DNA from 3 places in the Jejuibacter calystegiae genome. Region 3 is predicted to be linked to each of the others. Evidence: predicted binding sites of a transcription regulator. Region 3 holds the regulator's gene; each other region holds the start of a gene.
What was found. The regulator LexA, encoded in region 3, represses DNA repair genes until DNA is damaged. The targets are predictions, from matches to a motif close to TNCTGTATGTACATACAGNA.
Positions count from the first base shown of each region.

Region 1: the regulator LexA is predicted to act here: its motif matches at 6,211-6,230, upstream of FEM41_RS16050 (metal-dependent hydrolase).
Region 2: the regulator LexA is predicted to act here: its motif matches at 1,752-1,771, upstream of sbmC (DNA gyrase inhibitor SbmC).

Region 1 is NZ_CP040428.1:3,465,934-3,473,909, forward strand. It holds gene FEM41_RS16020 (amidohydrolase family protein) at 1-835, opposite strand, end outside; gene yddG (aromatic amino acid DMT transporter YddG) at 1,162-2,049, opposite strand; gene nadE (ammonia-dependent NAD(+) synthetase) at 2,139-2,966, opposite strand; gene osmE (osmotically-inducible lipoprotein OsmE) at 3,221-3,568, shown strand; gene cedA (cell division activator CedA) at 3,790-4,020, shown strand; gene FEM41_RS16045 (L-cystine transporter) at 4,072-5,463, opposite strand; gene FEM41_RS16050 (metal-dependent hydrolase) at 5,605-6,195, opposite strand; gene kduD (2-dehydro-3-deoxy-D-gluconate 5-dehydrogenase KduD) at 6,304-7,065, opposite strand; gene hxpB (hexitol phosphatase HxpB) at 7,203-7,871, opposite strand.
Region 2 is NZ_CP040428.1:4,541,237-4,549,212, forward strand. It holds gene FEM41_RS21330 (GMC family oxidoreductase) at 1-10, shown strand, start outside; gene FEM41_RS21335 (cytochrome c) at 7-1,227, shown strand; gene sbmC (DNA gyrase inhibitor SbmC) at 1,259-1,732, opposite strand; gene dacD (serine-type D-Ala-D-Ala carboxypeptidase DacD) at 1,917-3,089, opposite strand; gene FEM41_RS21350 (hypothetical protein) at 3,467-3,742, shown strand; gene FEM41_RS21355 (acyltransferase family protein) at 3,745-4,749, opposite strand; gene sbcB (exodeoxyribonuclease I) at 4,964-6,391, shown strand; gene FEM41_RS21365 (putative quinol monooxygenase) at 6,446-6,739, shown strand; gene FEM41_RS21370 (APC family permease) at 6,783-7,976, opposite strand, start outside.
Region 3 is NZ_CP040428.1:1,565,371-1,573,346, forward strand. It holds gene FEM41_RS07195 (YjbH domain-containing protein) at 1-55, shown strand, start outside; gene psiE (phosphate-starvation-inducible protein PsiE) at 203-616, shown strand; gene ubiC (chorismate lyase) at 767-1,276, shown strand; gene ubiA (4-hydroxybenzoate octaprenyltransferase) at 1,280-2,152, shown strand; gene plsB (glycerol-3-phosphate 1-O-acyltransferase PlsB) at 2,219-4,681, opposite strand; gene FEM41_RS07220 (diacylglycerol kinase) at 4,912-5,280, shown strand; gene lexA (transcriptional repressor LexA) at 5,389-5,997, shown strand; gene dinF (MATE family efflux transporter DinF) at 6,085-7,419, shown strand; gene FEM41_RS07235 (CsbD family protein) at 7,478-7,687, shown strand; gene zur (zinc uptake transcriptional repressor Zur) at 7,705-7,976, opposite strand, start outside.

The DNA of each region.
Region 1 (7,976 bases), 1.9 Mb from region 3:
GATCCTGATACAGATCGTCAAACCGGGTCAGATAGTGGGGGCAGGTCTCGACATAAATGGGAAAACCGCGGCGCTGCGCCCGTGCGGCGATATCAAGACACTCGCCGTGGGTGGTGTGCACGATCAATAGCGGGCTCCCCAGCCCGGTAGCAAGCGATACGGCGCGCTGGAAGGCTTCGCTTTCACAAAGCTTCGGTTTATGTTCGGCGAAGTCGCGCCATGTGAGCTGTCCCGCTGCAACCTTATGTTGGTAAAAATGCTCGACGAGCGCATCGGACTCGGCATGGACCATCGGCAAAATGGGGTGCTGGCGGGCCAAAGTGAAAATTCGGACCAGCGTCGCGTCGTTGGCCATGACGCCTTCCCTGCTATAGGTCATAAATAACTTAAACGTTGGACAGCCGGCGCGAATAAGCGCGGGAATTTCTGCACAATGGCGGGCAGATGCCTCGATAAATTTACCGTGTACGGCGTAATCCACCGCGCACTCCGCCATTTCTTCCCGCCTTTCATGTAGTGCCTGCAATACCGATTGTTGTCGTCGGGTATTGGTAAAATCGAACAGGGTGGTTACGCCACCAAAAGCGGCGCAGAGGCTTTGTTGATAAAAAGAGAGTCTGCCGGTGATGCCCTGAAAAGGCGCCTGCACATGCATATGGGCATCGATCAAGCCGGGTAACACCTTATGGTGGCGGGCGTCGATGATCCGCCGGGCTGGCGCCGCCGAGCCTGGGGTCAGTAATGCAGCGACGCTCCCCTTATCGACGGCGATATCGGTGTGAAAAGTGCCCTCTGTTAATACTAACAGCGCATCTTTAACGATTAAGTCGTACATAGTTATTATCCCTGGCACGGGCCGGTATTAAAATGACAGTAAGAAATAATTCCCAGGCAAAATATGACTGGGGAATATTGAGTGTTGAGAATATGGTGATTTAAAATAATGATTATGTGGCGAGATTGGTAGGCTTTTTTTAGTGATGTTTACCACACAATTAAATGTAATTTATATTGTATAGGTTCATACTTAAACGCATTATTTTTAATACTAATATGAATGTATAAATAAAGTATTTTAGTTAAAAGCGTAAAAGAATTGGGGATGATGGCAATGGCCCGGAAGGAAGGTGCCGGGCCATTTTGTCATTGTCATTATTATTATTAATAGCGACGGATCGCCAGCCAGCACAGCAGCGAACCGCCTACCACCATCATCACCCCCTGCCAGAAAGGCCAGCCGGGCATCAGACCCAGCCACAGGCTGGCGATCAGCGCGGAAAGTACCGGGGTAAAGTAAGAGGCGGTAGCCAGCAGCGTCATATTGCCGCGTTGGATCCCGAAGTTCCATGCGGCGTAGGCCAGCGCCGTAGAGCCGCCCATAAACAGCAGTTGCAGCACCGGGGAAAGCGCAAAACGCAGCGGCGGCTCGTCGCCCAGACTGTATTTTATCCACAGAATCAGCGCGGTAGCGCAGAAAAACAGCGGCACGCCGCTTTTGCCGCCGCCCCAGCGGCGGGTGAGGTTACAGTACAGTGCCCAGACGGCGGCGGCGCTAAAGGCCAGGCCATAGGCCAGCGGATTGTCCTGCACGTTTCGCCACAGCAGCACCGGGCTCCAGGCGCCATCGCCGCTCATCACCCGCCCCACACCGGCTACCGCCAGCAGCAGTCCGGGCCACAGCCACCACGAGGCGCGCTGGCCGTTAAGCAGCAGCGCCAGGGCCACCGTCAGTCCCGGCCACAGGTAGTTGATCATTCCAAGCTCCAGCGCCTGAGTTCGGGTATGGGCCAGACCGATCGCCAGCGCCAGGGCGATTTCGTAGAAGACAAACAGTCCCCCGCCGATGAGCAGATAGCGACGCGTCAGCGCTGTTGGGCGGGGCAGTCCCTGGGTCAGGCACAGCAGACATGCGCTCAGGGTGTAGATGAGTGCCGCGCCGCCGCCAGGACCAAAGTGTTCACTGATGCTGCGCAGCAGTCCGACCGAGGTGCTCCACAGCAGTATAGCGAGTAGCCCAAGCAGGGTCGCGCGCCGGGTGATTACGTCCATTGTCAAAAATTCGCCATCATGGCGCCTGTCATTAATCCAGAAAAAGGGGGTGAGGGAAGGGCGCCCGCACGAATGGCGGGCGCTGAAAGTTAGCGGTGCCAGAAGTCGTCAAAGACGGTAATGGGCGGGCGACGCTTATGTTCGGTTTTTTGATACCAGTTCTCAATAATCTGTGCCGCTTCAGAGCCGACCGTTTTCCCTTCCAGATAGTCGTCGATCTGATCGTAGGTAACGCCCAGGGCGATTTCATCTGGCAGGGCGGGACGGGAGTCTTCCAGATCCGCGGTTGGGGATTTCAGATACAGATGTTCCGGGCAGCCCAGGGTTTTAAGCAGCAGCTTGCCCTGGCGTTTATTCAGACGGAACAGCGGGTTAATGTCGGTGCCGCCGTCGCCGTATTTGGTGAAGAAGCCCGTTACCGCTTCGGCGGCGTGATCGGTACCGACGACCACGCCGTGGGTCATGCCGGCAATACTGTACTGGGCTTTCATGCGCTCGCGGGCTTTCTCGTTACCGCGCACGAAGTCGCTTAGTTCGATACCCGCCTCGCGCAGTGTCTGCTCGCTGGCCAGTACCGCGGCCTTAATATTGACGGTCAGTACCCGATCCGGCTGGATAAAGGTGATGGCGTCCTGGCAGTCCTGTTCATCGGCCTGGGTGCCAAACGGCAGACGTACGGCGATAAACTGGTATTCGTCGTTGCCGGTTTCCTTACGCAGTTCGCTGATGGCGGTCTGGCACAGCTTGCCGGTCAGGGTGGAATCCTGCCCGCCGCTGATACCGAGAACCAGGGTTTTCAGAAACGGATAGCGCTGCAGATAAGACTTCAGAAAATCGACGCTGCGGCGAATTTCCTGCCTGGCGTCGATTACCGGTTTTACGCCAAGTGCCTTAATAATCTCTTGCTGTAGGCCCATCTCCCCCTCCATAAAAATGAATCATCCGCGACGGCGGATGCAAAAAAATGCTGCTTTAAACTAACCCGTTGGACGCCAAACGACAAGAGAGGGGGGGCGAGGGGGCGGGTAAATGGCGCGTTTTTCGGCAGATCAGTGGGTTGCATTTCTATTTAGAGTTTTCTTAAAGTGCGCGTCGCCTGTTAACAACTTGAAAAAAATTGTTTTATATTCCAGGATTATTGGACTCGCCGAGATAAAACAGAGGATGAAAAATGAACAAGTTCACAGGATTTTTAGGCGCAGCAGCTGTTTTAACCATGCTGGCAGGTTGTACGGCTTATGATCGTACCGCCGATCAGTTTACTCAGCCGGTGGTTAAGGATGTGAAAAAGGGGATGACCCGCGAGCAGGTTCGCCAGATAGCAGGTCAGCCCTCTTCTGAGGTCTCTATGGTTCACGCCAAAGGTACCTGCCAGACCTATATCCTGGGCCAGCGCGGCAACAAGATCGAAACCTACTTTGTGGCGTTGAATGAGACCGGCCACGTGATTAACTCCGGCTATCAGACCTGTGCCGAATACGATACCGATCCGCAGTCTCCGCAGAAAAAAGTGCTGTAATTGCATCCTGACGGATCCTCAAAACCGCCGGTAAACGGCGGTTTTTTTATGGATAAAAGGGGTGTTCCAGGCCACCGCGAGGTTTTGCGTCGGCCTCGCCCCGTTTTCCCGGAACACTCACCGGACAGCCGCGTCGCGCACGGGATGCGCGACGCGGCCGCGACAAATCCGCTATCATAACGGTTTGCCAGTTTTCGTAACGGATCGATTAAACAGCGCTTATGAAACCTCTTCGTCATCAGAATCGCCCGGTTATTAGCTACACCCCCAGGCATGAGCCGGCGCCGCCGGAACATGCCAGACGTCTTGAAGAGTATCGCGATGTCTGGGTGCTGCGTGGCAAGTATGTGGCGTTTGTGCTGGTGGAGAATGCCTTTCGGCGTTCCCCTGCATTTGATATGCCTCAGGCGGCGCAGCGCTGGGCCGACCAGCTGCGTCAGGAGGAGGTATAAAAAAACCCGGTACTGAAAAAGTACCGGGTTTTTTATTTAGCGCGGAGGAGGTTAGCGGTGAGCCAGTTCAGCTTCCTCGTCGCTGTTAAGCACTGCTTTATCGGTCTGACGCAGTAGCTGGCTGGTGATGGTGCCTGCCGTCATAGAGCCATTCACGTTCAGGGCGGTACGGCCCATATCAATCAGCGGCTCTACCGAGATCAGTAGGGCCACAAGGGTCACCGGAAGCCCCATGGCTGGCAGGACGATAAGCGCGGCGAAGGTCGCGCCGCCGCCCACGCCCGCCACACCAGCGGAGCTGACGGTAACAATACCCACCAGGGTGGCAATCCACATCGGATCCAACGGATTAATCCCCACGGTCGGCGCGACCATGACCGCCAGCATCGCCGGGTAAAGTCCGGCGCAGCCGTTCTGACCAATGGTTGCCCCAAAGGAAGCGGCAAAGCTGGCAATAGATTCCGGAATGCCCAGACGCTGAGTCTGTGCTTCAACGCTCAGCGGAATGCTGGCGGCGCTGGAGCGGCTGGTAAAGGCGAAGGTCAGTACCGGCCACACCTTGCGGAAGAAGCGCAGCGGGCTGACGCCAGCCAGCGACAGCAGCAGAGCGTGCACCACAAACATAATGGCCAGGCCCAGATAGGAAGCCACCACGAAGCTACCCAGTTTCACGATGTCATTCAGATTAGAGCTGGCGACGACTTTGGTCATCAGGGCCAGCACGCCGTAAGGCGTCAGCTGCATCACCAGGCGTACCAGCTTCATTACCCAGCTTTGCAGGGTATCGATGGCGATCAATACCCGCTCGCCTTTAGGGGCGTCATCTTTCAGCAGCTTCAGCGCGGCCACGCCCAGGAAGGCGGCGAAAATCACCACGCTAATAATTGACGTGGGGCTGGCGCCGGTCATATCGGCGAACGGATTTTTCGGTACGAACGACAGCAGCAGTTCCGGTACCGACAGGTCGGCGACCTTACCGGCATAGTTACTCTGGATAGCGTTCAGGCGTGCGGTTTCAGCGCTGCCCTGAACCAGTCCTTCGGCACTCAAACCGAACAGATTGGTGACCAGCACACCGACCAGGGCGGCGATCAGGGTGGTCAGCAGCAGCAGGCCGATGGTCAGTACGCTAATTTTGCCCAGCGAAGAGGCATTATGCAGGCGGGCCACGGCACTGAGGATACAGGCAAAGACCAGCGGCATGACGATCATCTGCAACAGTTTGACATAGCCATTACCGACCACATTAAACCACTCAATCGACTGCTTCATTACCGGGTTGTCGGCACCGTAGACCAGATGCAGGCCCAGGCCAAACAGCACGCCCAGAACCAGACCGACCAGCACTTTTTTCGCCAGACTCCACTGACGGTGCCGCGTTTGCGCCAGCGCCAGCAGCAGAATAGCGAACACCACAACGTTCGCTATAAGTGGAAAGTTCATCCCCGTTTACTCCTGAGTTTTGTCTATGACCGCGTATAACTGCGCGGCCTTATAGGTATGGTGCCAAGTGTAACAGCACTAAAAAACGGGAGATTATACCCAAAAGGAATTGAATATTCTTAAATGGAATAACGTGCGGGGTTATTGGCCCATCTGGTGATTAATAAAACGGTCGAAGCCTGTCTGCAGACTGGAAATGACCCAGGATGACCAGCGTACCGCTTCATTGTCCGGAGCAGACTGGGGCAGCCACAGCGCATAGCAGAAAAACAGAATGCACAGCGCACGCTCCAGTTGATTGCCTTTTTGCGGCCGGACGATGGGCAGACGGAAACGCCAGCGACAGGGCCAGAGCAGCGGTACGCCAGCCGGGGTCAGCATATCGGCCAGAATATGGCTCAGATAGCCCAGCACCATACCCTGAATGGCGTCGGCGGGAATCACCCAGCTTTCAGGCACCTTCAGATAGAACAGCGTCAGCGCCGCGAAAACCGCCAGCAGGCTGTGGGTGAATCCCCGGTGACCAAAGGCTCTGGCCACCGGACGCGACACCCAGGGAATGCGTTGCCCCAGGAAGGATTTAGGGTGGTCGATATCCGGCATCAGACAGCTCAGCACCGCAGCGGGCACAATATGCCACCAGTCACCCTGGGCCAGGACCGGCGTCAGCTCCACATTTTTTGCAAATACTGCGCAGGCGATGGAAAAGAGGAGGTGGCCTTCCGCCGTCATGATAAAACCCGGGGTAACTGTCAATTCATCCAGTATAGGGTTTTTATACAGTAGAAGGAAGTGGTGACGTTGTAACACTTTATCACAACGTCACTGTAGTAACAGGGATTAACGGGCGAGCCATCCGCCATCGACCGCCAGCGTGAAGCCGTTGACATAGTCAGAAGCCGAAGAGGCCAGAAATACAGCCGGGCCGCGCAGATCCTCCGGCGTGCCCCAGCGACCGGACGGAATACGCTCCAGAATCTCCTGGCTGCGGTTTTCATCATCGCGCAGCGCCTGGGTATTGTCGGTGGCCATATAGCCAGGCGCGATGCCGTTAACGTTAATACCGTGAGGCGCCCACTCGTTAGCCAGCAGTCGGGTCAGCCCCAGAACGCCGCTTTTCGATGCGGTATAAGAGGGAACCCTGATGCCGCCCTGGTACGACAGCATGGAGGCGATATTGATAATCTTGCCGCCACTCCCCTGGCGGATAAACTGGCGGGCCACGGCCTGGGAAAGGAAGAATAGCGATTTCAGGTTCAGGTTCATCACCTCGTCCCACGCCTTTTCACTGAATTCCAGCGAGTCGGCGCGGCGGATGGTTCCGGCGTTATTGACCAGAATATCGATGTGACCCATCTCTGTGACGGTGCGGCTGACGATATCCTCAATGGCATCGGTGGTGCTAAGGTCGGCCTGAATAGCCATAAATTTACGGCCCAGCGCGGTCACTTTCTCACGTGTCTCAATGGGATCTTTACGGCTGACGCCCACGATGTCACAGCCAGCTTCTGCCAGTGCCAGGGTCATTCCCTGGCCTAACCCGGTGTCGCCGCCGGTGACGATCGCCACTTTGCCCTGAAGAGAAAATGCATCGAGAATCATAGATTGCTCCTGTCTGGCATGGATTTGGTTCTGCTCTGATGGGATCAATCATAGGCGTGGGAAAGGGAAATAACAAATAAAATGAAATTATGTTTCAAAAATTATGCAACCGGGCGTTTCCCACACCCGGTGGGCTATCAGGGGCGAAGATGGTGGGGAGCCAGGGCGTTAAGCGACTCCAGGCGCACGTCGGCCAGCGCCCAGCGTGGGTCGCCGCGATTTTCAATGGCCGGTACCACGATTGAATGCATACGCGCCGCTTTACAGGCGATCATCCCATTGACCGAATCTTCCAGCGATACGCAGTTAACTGGCGCCACATCCAGCTTACTGGCGGCATCCAGATAAACCTGGGGATGAGGTTTACTAAACGGTAGCCCTTCGGCGGAGGCCAGGGCATCAAACTGATCGCGCAGTTCGAACATGGCTAATACCCGCTCCAGCATGCGCATTGGCGAGGCTGAGGCGAGCCCTACTTTTAGCCCCATCGCTCTACACTGCGCCACGGCTTCGCGTGCGCCGGGCAGCAGGGGGCGTTCTTCTTCGACCAGTGCGATAGCGCGCTCGATGATCTGCGCGGTGGCTTGTGCTTTAGAGATGCCCTGCCAGGGCTGTTGGGCGTACCAGAGATCCACCACCATATCGATGCGTAGTCCCAGAATATCCGGCAGCTCGCCGCGCCTGGTAATATCAACGCCCAACCCGGCCATGACTTCCAGTTCGGCCCGATCCCATAGCGGCTCGGAATCGATCAGCAATCCATCCATATCAAAAATTGCGGCGAGTACCCGACGTTGGTTCGGCATGGTTACCACTCCTGTTAACGGCAAATATAACGAAAGTTCTGCATATCAATAGCCTGGAACGGCGGGGCTTACCAGTGATTTACCCGAACTCACGGCAAAAATCAG
Region 2 (7,976 bases), 2.2 Mb from region 3:
TAACGTATGAAACGTTTAGCACTGTCGTTGCTCGCCGTCTCCTGCCTGGCGGCCTCCGCCCAGGCGCTGGCTCAGCCGGAATTCGACCAGGTAGAAAAAGGGCGCTACCTGGCGACCCTGGGTGACTGCGCCGCCTGCCACACGGCCGAACCCAGCAAACCGTTCGCTGGCGGCGTAGAGCTTAAAACGCCATTCGGTAGCCTGGTCGGCGCCAATATTACGCCGGATAAAGAGACCGGCCTCGGTAACTGGACCTATGACGACTTCCGCCGCACCATGTCGGAAGGCATCGGCCACGGCGGCAAGCGACTGTATGGCGCCATGCCCTTTACCGCCTACACCAAAGTTTCGGATGAGGACAACCGCGCCATCTGGGCATATCTGCAGACCCTGGCACCGGTGAAGCAGCACGTTGAAACCAACCAGTTGCCCTTCCCGTTCAGCGTACGTACCAGTCTGATTGGCTGGAACTGGCTGAACTTCGACAAAGGGCAATATCAGCCCGATATGTCGAAGTCCGCGGAATGGAATCGCGGTGCTTACATCGTGCAGGGTCTTGGCCACTGTGGCACCTGCCATACCCCCAAAAATATTCTGGGCGGTGACAAGAACGACCAGTTCCTACAGGGCGCCGAAGTTGAAAACTGGTGGGCGCCTAATATCACGGCCGCTAACCATGACGGCATTGGCCGCTGGAGCGTTCAGGATATTAAAGACTACCTGCGTACCGGGATGAACCGCTACGACATCGCCTCCGGGCCGATGGCCGAAGAGGTGAAGAATTCCTCGCAGCACTGGAACGATGGCGATCTGCAGGCCGTGGCGGTCTATCTGAAATCCCTGAAACAGGATAACGAACAGCCGCCAGCCCCGCTGAAGCCTGAAGAGGCGCAAATGGTCACCGGTAAAGCGATCTATTTTGATCGCTGCTCCGCCTGCCACACCTCTTCCGGTAAAGGCGTGCAGCATATCTTCCCGCAACTGGCGGACAGCCCGCTTCTCAACGCCAAAGAGCCGGTCTCTTTGATGCGCGTTGTGCTGGCCGGCAGCCGCGGCGTGGATACGCCAGAGCGCCCGACCGCACCGGCTATGCCCGCTTTTGCAGCCACCATGACCGACAGCCAAATTGCCGACGTACTGACTTACGTTCGCAACAGCTGGGGCAATGCAGCGCCTGCCGTCAGCGCCAGCGACGTTCAGAAGATGCGCGAAAAGCTCAAAGAGTAATTGTGACCCGGGGAGCTTCGGCTCCCCATTTTTATTCAGCCTGCTTTAGCGCCACCGGAATATACATTTCGATATCCCACACGCCATTGCTCCCGTCGCTAAGATAGATTTCAAATACCGGCCCTTCCCTGAGCTGATGCGCCCCATCGCCAGAAACCGCCGTGAAGAAGCTAAGCCAGGGCGCGGTGAAATCGCCATCCGCCACCTGTACCCGGGCCACGGCAAACAGACCCGCCGCCAACCGGGTTTTGGTCACCCCTTCACTGTTGGGCGGTATCTCAAACGCCGGATCGACCGATATCATGGTATCGCAGCGTAGCGCCTCCGGCGGCGTCAGTTCCGGGTTACCAAAGTAGACGGCGATCCACTCTCTGGGGACCAGCTGTCTGGTGGTGACCCAGGCCTGAAGCTGCTCAAACCCTTTCGGCACCGTTTTTTCCCAGGGCCCCACAAGGTGAAACCCCGCCAGCGTACGTTCTGCAACCCGTTGAATCTGATAGTGCATATTCTCCTCCGGAGACAATGGCTGTATATTTATACAGCTTAATATCAAAGTCAGAAATAGCCTGCAAGATACCCTAACGCCATCCTGTGATACGGATTCCATAATGGTGGTGAAAAAAAGAGCAGAAAGAAAGACGAAGACAAAAAAGGCGGGAAAGAATCCCGCCCGGCGTAGTCGATCAAGCTCAGGGTTTGCTGAACCAGTCGCTAATCCGTGAGAACAAACCACCTTTGTTGACGGCTTCCAGCGTCACCAGCGGCATTCTGGCCACCTCTTTATCACCGTTATACAGCTCGATATCACCAATCTGCTGGTGAGCCTTGATCGGCGCTTCCAGGTTGGGCGTATCCAGCACGTACTTCGCCTTAATGCCAGAAACCTGGCTCTTCGGCAGCGCCATCCAGAAGTCGCGTTCCGGGCCTACGCTAATCTTCTCTTTATCGCCGTACCAGACTCGTTCCTGGCCCACCTGTTTACCGTTCTGCATAACCCGAACCGTATCGAAATTATCCTGGCCCCAGTGCAGCAGTTTGCGGGCCTGCTCTTCACGCCCTTTCGAACTGTCTGCCCCCATCACAACGGCAATCAGGCGGCGATGGCCGTCCACGCTGGAAGCGATAATATTAAAGCCCGCCCCCGAGGTATGGCCGGTTTTCAGCCCATCGACATTCAGCGTTTTATCCCACAGTAAACCATTACGGTTGTACTGCGTGATGCCGTTCCAGGTCAGGCTCTTCTCGCTGTACATATGATAAAACTCGGGCTCGCCGTGGATAATAGCCCGCGACAGCAGCGCCAGATCCCACGCCGAACTGTGCTGACCCGGCGCATCCAGGCCGTGTACGGTTTCAAAGTGGGTATCGTTCAGCCCCAACTTCTGCACATAGTCATTCATCATCCGCACAAACTGCGGCTCACCGCCCGCCACATGGTCAGCCAGCGCCACGCAGGCATCGTTGCCGGAATCGACAATCAGGCCACGACTCAGGTCGCGTACCGTCACTTTGTCGCCGGGCTTGAGGAACATCAGAGAGGAGCCATTAAACACCGGATTCCCCTGAGCCCAGGCATCTTTACCGACGGTCACTACGTCGTCGGGAGAGATACGCTGGCTATCGATAGCGCGATCCACCACATAGCCGGTCATCAGCTTGGTCAGGCTGGCGGGATTACGCTGTTGATGGGGATGACCAGAAGTCAGCACCTGGCCGGTGGTGTAATCCATCAATACCCAGGAACCGACCTGGATTTGCGGTGGCTGCGGCAACGGCTGTGCCGGCGCCTCCGCTGCCGTGGCGGACTGAACGCAGCAGGAAAGAAAAGAAACAGCAAGAATAAAGCGGAATTTCAACGGCATGTCCTCAGTGACTACAAAAAACGTCGCCTGTTTTACGGAACTTCGTATTACGGTGCTGCGGCAAATTGCAAGAAAGTATGACAGCCGCACAGAAATTCGCCGATTGTCATTCACCGCCGGGGCTGCCAGAGGCATGACGCATAAAACCACGTTGATCCGTCCGGGCCCGCCATTACGGCTTATTGCCCTATCTGCCGCCGCCTAAACCTACAATGACAATTATTTTAAGAATGTTTACTGCCATAAAATAACAAGCGGGGTGTTACATAAAATGGCATAATAGCGACCACAATGCTGCACAAACGGCCACAAAACAACCGATCGTTTGCTGTACATTAATGTTCGTTTTAGAAGTAGCGATAAAGACAGGAATACCAATGATTAAAAAAATTGCCATTACGGCCTGCGCTTTGGTGCTTTGTGCATGTTCCTCTGCCGGTAAAATTTCTGACATTGATACCGGAATGTCAAAACAGCAAATTATATCGAAGCTCGGGAATCCCGATAAATCTTATTCCAAAAATGAGCTGGAAGTGCTGACTTATTTAAATCGTAAGCCGAAAACCTTTAGCTTCGATCGCGAAGATTATCAGGTCGTTCTGATTAACGATACCGCTGCCGAAATTACGCCCACCAGCAAACTGAGCAAATAACCCTACCCTTTCGCTTGCTCCTGGCTGCGCCGGTTTTCCCGCGGAGCCAGAACCAGGCCCACCAGCGCTATCCAGCCATCCATTAGCCGCTTTACGCCATCGCGTGACAGTAGCCAGGTCAGCCCCGTTGCTGCCGCCAGCGCCGCAACAGCAACCTGCCATGGCGCATTAAGTTTCTGCAACGCATCCCACAGCAGATATTTCACCACCAGCCCGTGCAGGGCATAGATAAACAGCGTGCGGGTACCGATTTTCGCCAGGCCACGCCACCACCACGTCAGGGCGCAGAAGGCGTAGATGCAGATCCCTGCCAGCAAGTAATGACCCAGACGCATTACAACCGCTTCACGAAGCCCTTCATCCAGCGCCGGGAAGGTGCTACTGCCGTACAGCAGCGCCGTGCCAAACTGGTCGCCGAACAGGTAGCTCAGCAGCAATATCACCGCCCCCACGCAGGCGGCTTTGGGGTTAAAGACGTTCTCCAGTCGCAGGCGATTCGAAGAGGCGGCCTGAACCCCGGCGATGTAGAACGGGAAGAAGACCAAAGTACGCATAATGCCGAAGGCGTAACCGTCAAAGTCGACAAAAGAGACTGCCACCGACACGGCAATGGAGATGCCCAGCGCGAACCGCAGCCGCATAAACAGAGGCGTTAACAGCTTCCAGAAAATAAGGCTATACAGATACCATAATATCCAGTTAGGGGCCCCGTTCTTAATATAGCTGGACAGGTCACGGTAAATAATCAATTCGGCCAGTTCATACAGCAGACTGAGGGCCACAAACGGAATTATCAGCTTATAGAAAATCGTCTGATAATTAACCGTAAAGCGCTCTTTAACCACATAGCCATTCAGGAAAATAAAGGCGGGCATATGGAACAGATACAGAAAATCATAAATGCGGGACAGCATCGGTGATCCCGGAACTGCGGCTTCGATAATATGACCAAAAACCACTAAAAAAATAAGGGATGCTTTAATGCTATCCAGTCGGTAATCCCGCATAACGCTCCCCGCGCTGGCCCGATTTAACACAGCCCCTATCCTGGCACAGCCATTTCACAATTTCACGGTAACAGGGGCATTATCCGTCGATTCCTGGTCTGCCCTGCGGTTCTGACACAGATAAGCGCCGTGGCAGTTTCAGCCGGGGGGAGTTCTGGTTTACCATAGCCTGTCTGATTTCAGCCGCGCACAACCCCAGGAGCACAGCGATACCGTGGATAAAAAAGCCGAGCAGCCAACCTTCCTCTTTCATGACTATGAAACCTTCGGCACCCATCCGGCGCTGGATCGCCCGGCGCAGTTCGCCGCCATCCGTACCGATGCACAGTTCAATATTATCGGCGAGCCGGAGGTTTTTTACTGCAAACCGGCAGACGACTATCTGCCGACCCCGGAAGCGGTGCTGATCACCGGTATTACTCCCCAACAGGCGCGCTCACGTGGCGATAACGAAGCGCGCTTTGCTGAGCGCATCCACGATCTGTTTACCGTGCCCAATACCTGCGTGCTGGGCTATAACAACGTGCGCTTCGACGATGAGGTCACGCGCAATATCTTCTATCGCAACTTTTTCGATCCCTACGCCTGGAGCTGGCAGCACAATAATTCGCGCTGGGATTTGCTGGATGTGATGCGCGCCTGCTATGCCCTGCGTCCGGATGGTATCGTCTGGCCGGAAAATGATGACGGGCTGCCGAGCTTCCGGCTTGAGCATCTGACCGCCGCCAACGGCGTGGAACATGCCAACGCCCACGATGCGATGGCGGATGTCTATGCCACCATCGCCATGGCGCAACTGGTGAAAAGTCGTCAGCCGCGGCTGTTCGATTACCTGTACAGCCACCGCAATAAGCGCAAGCTGGCGACCCTTATCGATATTCCCCAAATGAAGCCGCTGGTTCACGTCTCCGGGATGTTCGGCGCCTGGCGCGGTAATACCAGTTGGATAGCCCCGCTGGCCTGGCACCCCGACAATCGCAATGCGGTGATTATGGTGGATCTGGCGGGTGATATCGCACCACTGCTGGAATTAGACGCTGATACCCTGCGCGAACGCCTCTATACCCCGAAGGCCGAACTGGGCGATGACTCACCGGTGCCGGTGAAGCTGGTACATCTGAATAAGTGCCCGGTGCTGGCGCCGGGGAGCACCCTGCGTCCGGAAGATGCGGAGCGTCTGGGCATTAACCGTCAGCAGTGTCTGGATAACCTGAAGACCCTGCGCGCCTCGCCGCAGGTACGTGAAAAGCTGGTGGCCCTGTTTGCCGAAGCGCCGCCCTTTCCGCCCCACAGCAATGTGGATGCCCAACTGTACGATGGCTTTTTCAGCGATGCCGACCGCACTGCCATGACCATTGTGCGCGAAACCGCGCCGCAAAATCTGCCCGCGCTGGATATTACCTTTGCCGATCCGCGCATTGAAAAGCTGCTGTTTAACTATCGCGCCCGCAACTTCCCGGGCACCCTGATTGAGCCAGAACAGCAGCGCTGGCTGGAGCACCGCCGGGGGGTCTTCACCCCCGAAGCGCTGCAAAGCTACGCCACGCATCTTCAGGAGCTGTGGCAGCAGCACGACGGCGATACCGATAAACAGAACCTGCTGAAGGCGCTGTGGCAGTACGTCGAGGAGCTGGCCGGATAAAAAATGGCTACGCTTATGACTGAGTCTTTCTTAACACCTGACAGGAGTATAAGAATGGGCGAAGTCAAAGTCGCGGCTCCGATCGTGGCAAAACCGGAACACCACGAGGCGTCAGGTAAAGCAACCCGGGCGATGCTGAAATCCAGCCGCAGCGAGCCGGGCTGTATTCAGTACGATCTTCATGAAGAGCAGGGCAACCCCGGTCACTTTGTCTTTCTTGAGCGCTGGAAGTCGGCCCAGGCGCTGGAGGAACATATGGCCATGACCTGGCATAACAATTTTCTGGCAGAGTCAGGCGGCAAGCTGGAAAAGCTGGAAGTGAAAAAGCTGATTGATATTAAAGAGTAAAAAAGGGCGCCACTTCGGCGCCCTTCTCGAATCGGCTCAGTAATTACTGGGCGATATCTTCATACTGCGGAACCGGGTTGCGGAAGCTACGGGTCACGCAGGCCAGATAGATAAGACCGATAGCCGCCCAGATCAGTCCCAGCACCATGGAGCTCTCCTCCAGGTTTACCCACAGGGCCCCAACCGTCAGCGCACCGCAGGTCGGCAGTACCAGGTAGTTGATGTGATCCTTCAGCGTCTTGTTACGCTTCTCGCGGATCCAGAACTGGGAGATCACCGACAGGTTCACGAAGGTGAAGGCCACCAGCGCGCCAAAGTTAATCAGCGCCGTCGCGGTGACCAGGTCGAAGTTAATCGCCAGCAGCGCGATGGCGCCGACCAGCAGCACGTTGAGCGCCGGAGTACGCCAGGTCGGATGAACATAGCCGAAGAAACGGGTCGGGAAGACGCCGTCGCGGCCCATCACGTACATCAGGCGCGATACGCCAGCATGAGCCGCCATACCGGAAGCCAGCACGGTAATGCTGGAGAAAATCAGCACGCCAAACTGGAAGGCGTGGCCCGCCACATACAGCATAATCTCAGGCTGAGACGCATCCGGATCCTTAAAGCGCGAGATATCCGGGAAGTAGAGCTGCAGAAAGTAAGAGGCGCCGATAAACACCAGGCCGCCAATCAGCGCGGTCAGGAAGATCGCCTTAGGAATCACGCGCTCGGCGTCTTTGGTCTCTTCCGACAGCGAGCTGATGCCGTCGAAGCCCAGGAACGAGAAGCACAGAATGGTCGCACCGGTGATCATCGGCACCACCTGAGCGTTCTCGCCCCAGAACGGACGTGAGCTCACCAAAGTGCCGGCGCCTTCACCGTGGGCCACGCCCCACACCACCAGACCGACAATCACCGCCACAATGGCCAGCTGCAGAATCACGATCAGCGTGTTGAAGTTCGCCACGGTCTTGATGCTGCGCAGGTTAGAGACGGTCATAAAGCCCACCAGCGCCACCACGAAGATCCACGACGGAACCGACGGTACCAGGGCTTCGAAATAGATTTTTGCCAGCAGAATGTTGATCATCGGCATGAACAGATAGTCCAGCAGCGACGACCAGCCCACCATGAAGCCAACCGTGGGGCTGATGGACTTCTGGGCATAGGTATAGGCCGAACCGGCAGACGGGAAGCGGCGAACCAGCTTACCGTAGCTCAGGGCGGTAAAGAGGATGGCAATCAGTGCGAA
Region 3 (7,976 bases):
CCGCAAGTTCGAGCTTTACAGCATGACCAGCGACCGCAATATCAACTTCCGATAAGCGTTCTGGCCATCACCGCCGCCTCCCATCAGGGGGGCGGTTTTTTTTGCGGGTAAAAGTGTGAAAACCGCGTTAAATAAAGTAGATCTGGATCACGTTTTTCCCTTATAAAGGAGCCAGTATCCTGATATGAATAAGGGGAATAACATGTCGTTGCCATCTCGCTCTCCGGCGGAGTGGATCGCTTATGGATTACAGTCAGTGCTGAATCTGGGGCTACTGAGCCTGGGACTGATTTTGATGGTGTTTCTGGGGAAAGAGACGCTGCACCTGACCTATGTGCTGTTTATTAATAGCGAACAGGTGACCAAATATCAGCTGGTGGAAGGGCTACTGGTCTGGTTTCTCTATTTTGAATTTATCGCGCTGATTGTGAAGTACTTTCAGTCTGGTTATCACTTTCCGCTGCGCTACTTCGTCTACATTGGCATTACTGCCATCGTGCGACTCATTATTATTTCCCACGAGACGCCCGAAGAGGTACTGGTCTATTCCGGTGCGCTCCTGCTGCTGGTGGTCACGCTGTGGTTATGTAACACCAGCCTCCTGAAGCGCGAATAATCGCGTCTTGTTGACGGCCCTGCCTGGGCCGTCACTTTATTCGTGTGTTACACCTTTGTTGCTATTAAGATCGCTGGAATATGCTTTGCCCCACACGAGCCGCGGGTTCTGCGTTACAATGCCTTCAGAATTTTTTCCGGAGAAGGTGTTATGTCCCATCCCGCGCTGGCGCAGCTGCGCGAACTCCACTACTTTCAGGATATTCCTGCTTTAAGCCACGCACTGAGCGACTGGCTGCTGCTGGAAGATTCCATGACGAAACGCTTTGAGCAATACTGCCACAGGGTCAGCGTGGATATACTGCGCGAAGCCTTTGTTGATGCCGGAGAGCTGATGCCCGGGGAAGCGGCGCTACTGCCGGACGAAGAGCGCTTCTGGCTACGTGAGATTTTGCTGTGCGGCGATGGCGAACCCTGGCTTGCTGGCCGGACGCTGGTGCCGCAGTCAACGCTGAATGGCCCGGAGCTGGCGCTGCGCCAGTTGGGAACTACCCCGTTAGGGCGTTATCTGTTTTCATCATCGACCCTGACGCGCGATTTTATTGAAACCGGACGTAGTGCAGAGCTGTGGGGGCGCCGTTCCCGTCTCCGGCTCTCAGGAAAACCGCTGTTGTTGACCGAGCTTTTCCTTCCTGCGTCGCCGCTGTATCGAGAGGAATAAAAAATGGAGTGGACTCTGAAGCAGAATAAGCTGCTGGCGTATCACCGATTGATGCGCACTGATAAGCCCATAGGCGCGCTGTTGCTGCTCTGGCCGACGCTGTGGGCGCTGTGGATGGCAACCCCGGGCGCGCCGCCGTTAACGATACTGCTGGTTTTTGTGGCGGGCGTCTGGTTGATGCGTGCCGCGGGCTGTGTGGTGAATGACTACGCGGACCGCAAGTTCGATGGTCATGTGAAGCGTACAGCGAATCGTCCCCTGCCCAGCGGCGCGGTGAGTGAAAAAGAGGCCCGTATTCTGTTTGGGGTGCTGGTGCTGCTCTCCTTCCTGCTGGTGCTGACTCTGAACAGCATGACGATCCTGCTGTCGGTGGCCGGGCTGGCGCTGGCATGGGTTTACCCCTTTATGAAGCGCTACACCCATCTGCCCCAGGTGGTGCTGGGCGCAGCTTTCGGCTGGGCGATACCGATGGCTTTCTCCGCCGTTAGTGAAAGCGTGCCGATCTCCTGCTGGCTGATGTTCCTGGCGAATATTCTCTGGGCCGTGGCCTACGATACCGAGTACGCCATGGTGGATCGCGATGACGATTTGAAGATTGGCGTTAAGTCTACGGCGATTCTGTTTGGCCGCTATGACAAACTGATTATTGGTCTGTTGCAATCTGGCGTGGTGGCGATCATGATACTGCTTGGCGTGCTGAATGGCCTTGGCGGCCTGTGGTATGCATCGATTGCCATTGCCGCCGGGTTGTTTGTCTGGCAGCAGAAGATGATAGCGAACCGAGATCGCGATGCCTGCTTCCGGGCCTTTATGAACAACAACTATGTTGGCCTGGCGCTGTTTATCGGTCTGGTGCTGAGCTATCTGCATTTCTGATTATTGAGTGCATAAAAAAGCCGGTCGGTGTAACACCTGACCGGCTTTTTTCATTTTTACGGCGCGTTATTCAGCCTGTTCCGTTGCTTCTTCTTTGGCCTCGATACCGCCATTCTGCGAGGTGGCGCTCTCAATGGTCAGGCGCACATCGGAGGTCAGCAGTTCGGCCAGCAGTTGGTAAACCTGCAGCGCTCGTTCAGATTCAGCGTCGCCGCTGTCGCTGATATAGCCTTCATCGCGCAGGGTCAGCACCAGAGTAGAGAAGACCGCCTTATCGAAGAATTCCGGCGCATTGATACCATGCAGAACCGACAGGCGCTGTGCCAGAGTGCGACTCTCTTTTTCCAGAGTGCCGCGGTTAATGCCCGGGTTGGCACCCAGCAGCCAGAAGGTGATGGCATAACGCTGAATGGTCTCGCGCACGCCTGCCGCCAGCAGTTGCAGGGTACGGGAGCGCAGCGGGTTCACCTGTAGCGTATCGCCGTTAATCAGGATCAGCCCCTGGCGTTGTAGTTCGTCCAGTAGCGCGTCGATCTCCGCGGGCAGCGCCTCTTTTTCCCAACGCAGGAATAACTCGCTCTTCAGCATCGGGTAGAGCAGCGTCACCTGCTCCAGTAGCGCACTGCGGGTCAGATGACGGCGTTGGGTAATCATCATGGCCAGCAGCGATGGCAGCACCAGCATATGCATCAGGTTATTGCGGTAGTAGGTCATCAGTACCGCCTGCTCGCGCGGTAGAATGATGATGTCGCCGATCGTATCTTTTTCCACTTCGAACTTGTTCATCTGTAGCGCGTGATTGATCAGTTCATCGGCGGTGACTTTCGGCGCCGTCGCGTCCGGCGAATAGGGGACGTTACGCATAATATCCAGATAGCAGTTCAGCTGTTCGGTTAGCTGTTCGCGGGTCAGAGAGCGCTGACGTGACGCCAGTAGCGCGGTACAGCACAGATTCATGGCGTTTGCCGCGCCGGCGTTGTTAATGCGCACCATCAGATCTGCGGCGATAGCGTTGACTGACGGCGTCAGCCAGGCCGGGCGTACCGCTTCGATGGGATCGATATCGTCACGCCATTCCGGCACGTTCTGGTTCAGCCAGTTGTTCAGCGGAATCGGCTCGCCGAAGTTAACGTAACCCTGACCCAGATTACGCAACCTGCTTAAGCCGCGTACCATCTGAGTGAAGCTCTCTTTCTCTTTGGTGGCACCGCGCAGCTCTTTCGCATAGGTGCCCACTTCCATGACATGTTCGTAGCCAATGTAGATGGGAACCAGCGTGATGGGGCGGGTACCGCCGCGCAGCATCGCCTGAATGGTCATCGACAGGGTACCGGTTTTCGGATCCAGCAGCCGTCCGGTACGCGAACGTCCGCCTTCCACAAAGTACTCTACCGAGTAACCGCGGCTGAACAACTCACCCAGATATTCGCGGAATACGGTGGAATAGAGCTTATTGCCCCGGAAGGTACGGCGGATGAAGAATGCGCCCAGGCGGCGGAAAATCGGGCCCGCTGGCCAGAAGTTAAGGTTGATACCAGCAGCGATATGCGGTGGTACCAGCCCCTGGTGGTAGAGCACGTAAGAGAGCAGCAGATAGTCCATATGGCTGCGGTGGCAGGGGACATAGACCAGTTCGTGGCCCTCGTGGGCCAGTTGACGAATGCGCTCGGCGTTATGGACGTTGATGCCCTGATAGAGCCGGTTCCAGGTAAAACCCAGTACGCGATCGGTTACGCGGATAGCTTCGTAAGAGAAGTTAGCCGCTATCTCTTCCATCAGGGCTACGGCGTTCTGTTGGGCCTTTTCATGGGAGATCTTTTTGGTACGCGCTTCGTCTTCTACCGCCCGGGCAATGGCCCTCGAGGACAGCAGCTTATTAAACAGATCCTGACGGGCCGGCAGACGTGGCCCTACGGCCGCCAGACGCAGACGCGAGAAGTGCATTCTGGCGATACGCAGCAGCTTCTGGGCGATACGCTTGTCCGTACCATGTTCGGTAGCCATACGGCGCAGAGAAACCGGTGGCGAGAAGCGCACAAAGCTGTCGCGGCCCAGCCAGATCACGGCGAAGAATTTTTGAATACCGTTCAGATTGCGCAGCGGCGGGTTGGCTTCCCCTTTCTCTTTGCCCGGCGCACGGCCGAACATCACAGAGACGGGTACCATCTGAACGTCAAGATTCGGATTACTGCGGTGTAGATCCAGATAGTTATGGAATAGTTTGATGGACTCTTGTTTAGGCGTGTAATAGGTGAAGACGCGGGGACCGTCGTGCGCGAACACATAGCGCGGCAGGACGACGCCGTCCACTTCCAGCGGCTCCATGGGGTCCGGCAGATCGTGGGCCAGACAGCGCGCACGCAGCGTCAACAAGTCTGCCTTCGAGTTATAGGGCAGAACGTACATAATCGGACGCGAAGTATCCAGGCCAAGTTCGGCGCAGGGATCCGCCGGAATTGACTTGCTCTTTACCAGAATACTTAATGGTAAATTAAGGAGCTTGTATAAAAATCGGGACCAGCCTGACATAAATGATGTAAAGCCTCTGGTTAATCATGCAAATGCGCCGTCAGAATACCAGAAACGGCACGGAAATTCTGCGGCACCACTATTAATCGAAGCGCGCTGGCGTTGACGCTGATTTTCGTCATACTGCCTGCTGCATTCGGTCTGGCTTCGTTAATCGGCTCGGGCGCGCCCTTGCCGCTTTGATGCAACTGAACTATTTAGAGTGTGTTTTTTGAAAAGGTTTCCATTACATGGCGAATAATACCACTGGTTTTACCCGTATCATCAAAGCTGCCGGCTATTCCTGGAAAGGTCTGAGCGCGGCGTGGCGTAACGAAGCGGCCTTCCGCCAGGAAGGGGTCGCCGCGGTTATTGCCATTATAGTGGCCTGCTGGCTGGATGTTGACGCCATGACGCGCGTGCTGCTGATTGGCTCCGTCATGCTGGTCACGATCGTCGAAATTCTGAATAGCGCCATCGAAGCCGTTGTTGACCGGATCGGCAGCGATTATCACGAACTTTCCGGTCGCGCGAAAGATATGGGCTCCGCCGCCGTGCTGTTAGCGATTATCGTCGCGCTTTTCACCTGGGTCACGCTACTCTGGTCGCATTTGCGGTAAAGCTTCAGGAAACGGATAAAACGCTGACTTTTTACCACGTTGTGGTTCCAAAATCGCCTTCTGCTGTATATACTCACAGCATAACTGTATATACACCCAGGGGGCGGAATGAAAGCGTTAACGGCCAGGCAACAAGAGGTTTTTGATCTCATCAGGGAGCATATCAGCCAGACGGGAATGCCGCCCACCCGTGCGGAAATCGCGCAGCGACTGGGCTTCCGTTCGCCTAATGCCGCAGAAGAACACCTGAAGGCTCTGGCGCGCAAAGGGGTTCTCGAAATCGTCTCTGGCGCTTCACGCGGTATCCGACTGCTGCATGAAGAAGAAGAGGGGCTGCCGCTGGTTGGGCGCGTTGCCGCGGGTGAGCCGCTGCTGGCCCAGCAGCATATTGAAGGCCACTATCAGGTCGACCCTTCCCTGTTTAAACCGAGTGCGGACTTCCTGCTGCGAGTGAGCGGTATGTCGATGAAAGATATCGGCATTATGGATGGTGACCTGCTGGCGGTACATAAGACTCAGGAGGCGCGCAACGGTCAGGTCATCGTGGCTCGCATTGAAGATGAAGTCACGGTTAAACGCCTGAAGAAGCAGGGCAACACGGTGCAACTGCTGCCGGAAAACAGCGAGTTTGAACCTATTGTGGTCGATCTGCGCGAACAGAATTTTACTATTGAAGGGCTGGCCGTCGGGGTGATCCGCAACGGCGAATGGCTCTGAATTTATAAACGCATCCCCCTGCTGACGCGTCCGTTCCCGGGCGCGTCTCTGCTTTAACTCTCCTGACTGCATAACCGGATAATGGCCATGCCCCTTTTCCAAAAAACCGATAAAGCATTATGGCGGCTGGCGCTGCCGATGATTTTCTCTAACGTGACGGTACCGCTGCTGGGGCTGGTGGATACTGCGGTCATTGGTCATCTCGACTCGCCGGATTATCTGGGCGGCGTTGCCGTTGGCGCTACGACGACCAGCTTTTTGTTTATGTTGCTGCTGTTCCTGCGGATGAGCACCACCGGCTTTGCGGCTCAGGCATGGGGCGCGAAAAATGCGCCGGCGCTGGCCAGATCGCTGGTTCAGCCGCTGATGCTGGCGTTGATTGCCGGTGTGCTGATCGTGGCGTTACGTACTCCGCTGATCGATTTGGCTTTGTACATTGTCGGCGGCAGCGAGCAGGTTCTGTATCAGGCGCAGCGCTTCCTGGCCATTCGCTGGCTGAGCGCTCCGGCAACGCTCGCCAATCTGGTACTGCTGGGTTGGCTGCTGGGTGTCCAGTACGCCCGGGCACCGGTTATTCTGCTGGTGGTGGGTAACCTGCTGAATATTTCGCTGGATCTCTGGTTTGTGGTGGGCCTGCATATGAACGTGCAGGGGGCGGCGCTGGCGACGGTCATTGCCGAATATGCGACGCTGCTTATCGGGCTGGTGATGGTGTGGCGGGTACTGCGGCTACGTGGCATTTCGATGGATATGCTGAAGCAGGCCTGGCGCGGCAATATTCGCCGCCTGCTGGCTTTGAACCGCGACATTATGCTGCGTTCCCTGCTGCTTCAGCTCTGTTTTGCCGGTATTACCATTTGCGGTGCGCGCCTCGGTAGCGAAATCGTGGCGATTAACGCGGTATTGATGACCATGCTGACCTTCACCGCCTATGCGCTGGATGGTTTTGCTTATGCGGTAGAGGCCCACTCCGGCCAGGCCTTTGGCGCGCGCAGCACCGGGCAGTTGTTGAGCGTATGGCGAGCCGCCTGCCGCCAGGCGGGTCTGGTGGCGCTCTGCTTCGCGGCGATCTACGCCCTGGCGGGGGCGCAGATCGTAGCCCTGTTAACCTCAATCCCCGAACTTCAGGCTCAGGCGGATCGCTATCTGCTATGGCAGGCGGTGCTGCCGCTGGTTGGCGTCTGGTGTTATCTGCTGGATGGCATGTTTGTGGGGGCCACCCGCGGCGCGGAAATGCGTAACAGCATGGCGGTTGCCGCGCTGGGATTCGGACTGACGCTACTGACGCTGCCCTGGCTGGGCAACCATGGCTTGTGGCTGGCTCTGACGGTATTTCTGGGGCTGCGTGGCCTCTCCCTGGGCTGGATCTGGCGCCGTCACTGGCGTAACGACACCTGGTTTAAGGTGCCGGGCCACCAGTGAGCCTGTAAGGCTATACTTAATGGGTGAGTAAAGCTAAATCCGGCGCAGGAGGTACGCGATGCTCAGAGACGAAATCGAAGGCGGCTGCCGGCGTCTGGTGGGTAGAGTCCGCGAAGCCTGGGGCAGGATGACCGACGATGACGGCGCCATTGCCAGCGGCCGTCATGAGCGGCTGATTGGCAGGCTTCAGCAACGCTATGGCTACGCCAGAGCCCAGGCAGAAAAAGAGGTGACCCAGTGGGAAAAGCGTAACGATTACCGCTGGTAGCAGGGCGTGGGCGCGGTTTAGCGCCCGCGTTTTTTCACGGCGACGCTGTGATCGTGCTGGCAGATTTCGCGGTTGCGGCAGGCTTCCACTTCGGCGCAGGGCGCGCACAGACCGTGTGCTTCGATCACATTGTGGTGTAGAGCAAAGCCGTTACCGGCCGCCAGCTTGTGCATTATCTCCTCCACACCTTCCGCACTCTCCTCTTTCACCGAACCGCAGCGATCGCAGATAAACATGGCGGAAGTGTGCATAGGCTCATCAAAGTGATGGCACAGCACATAGCTGTTAG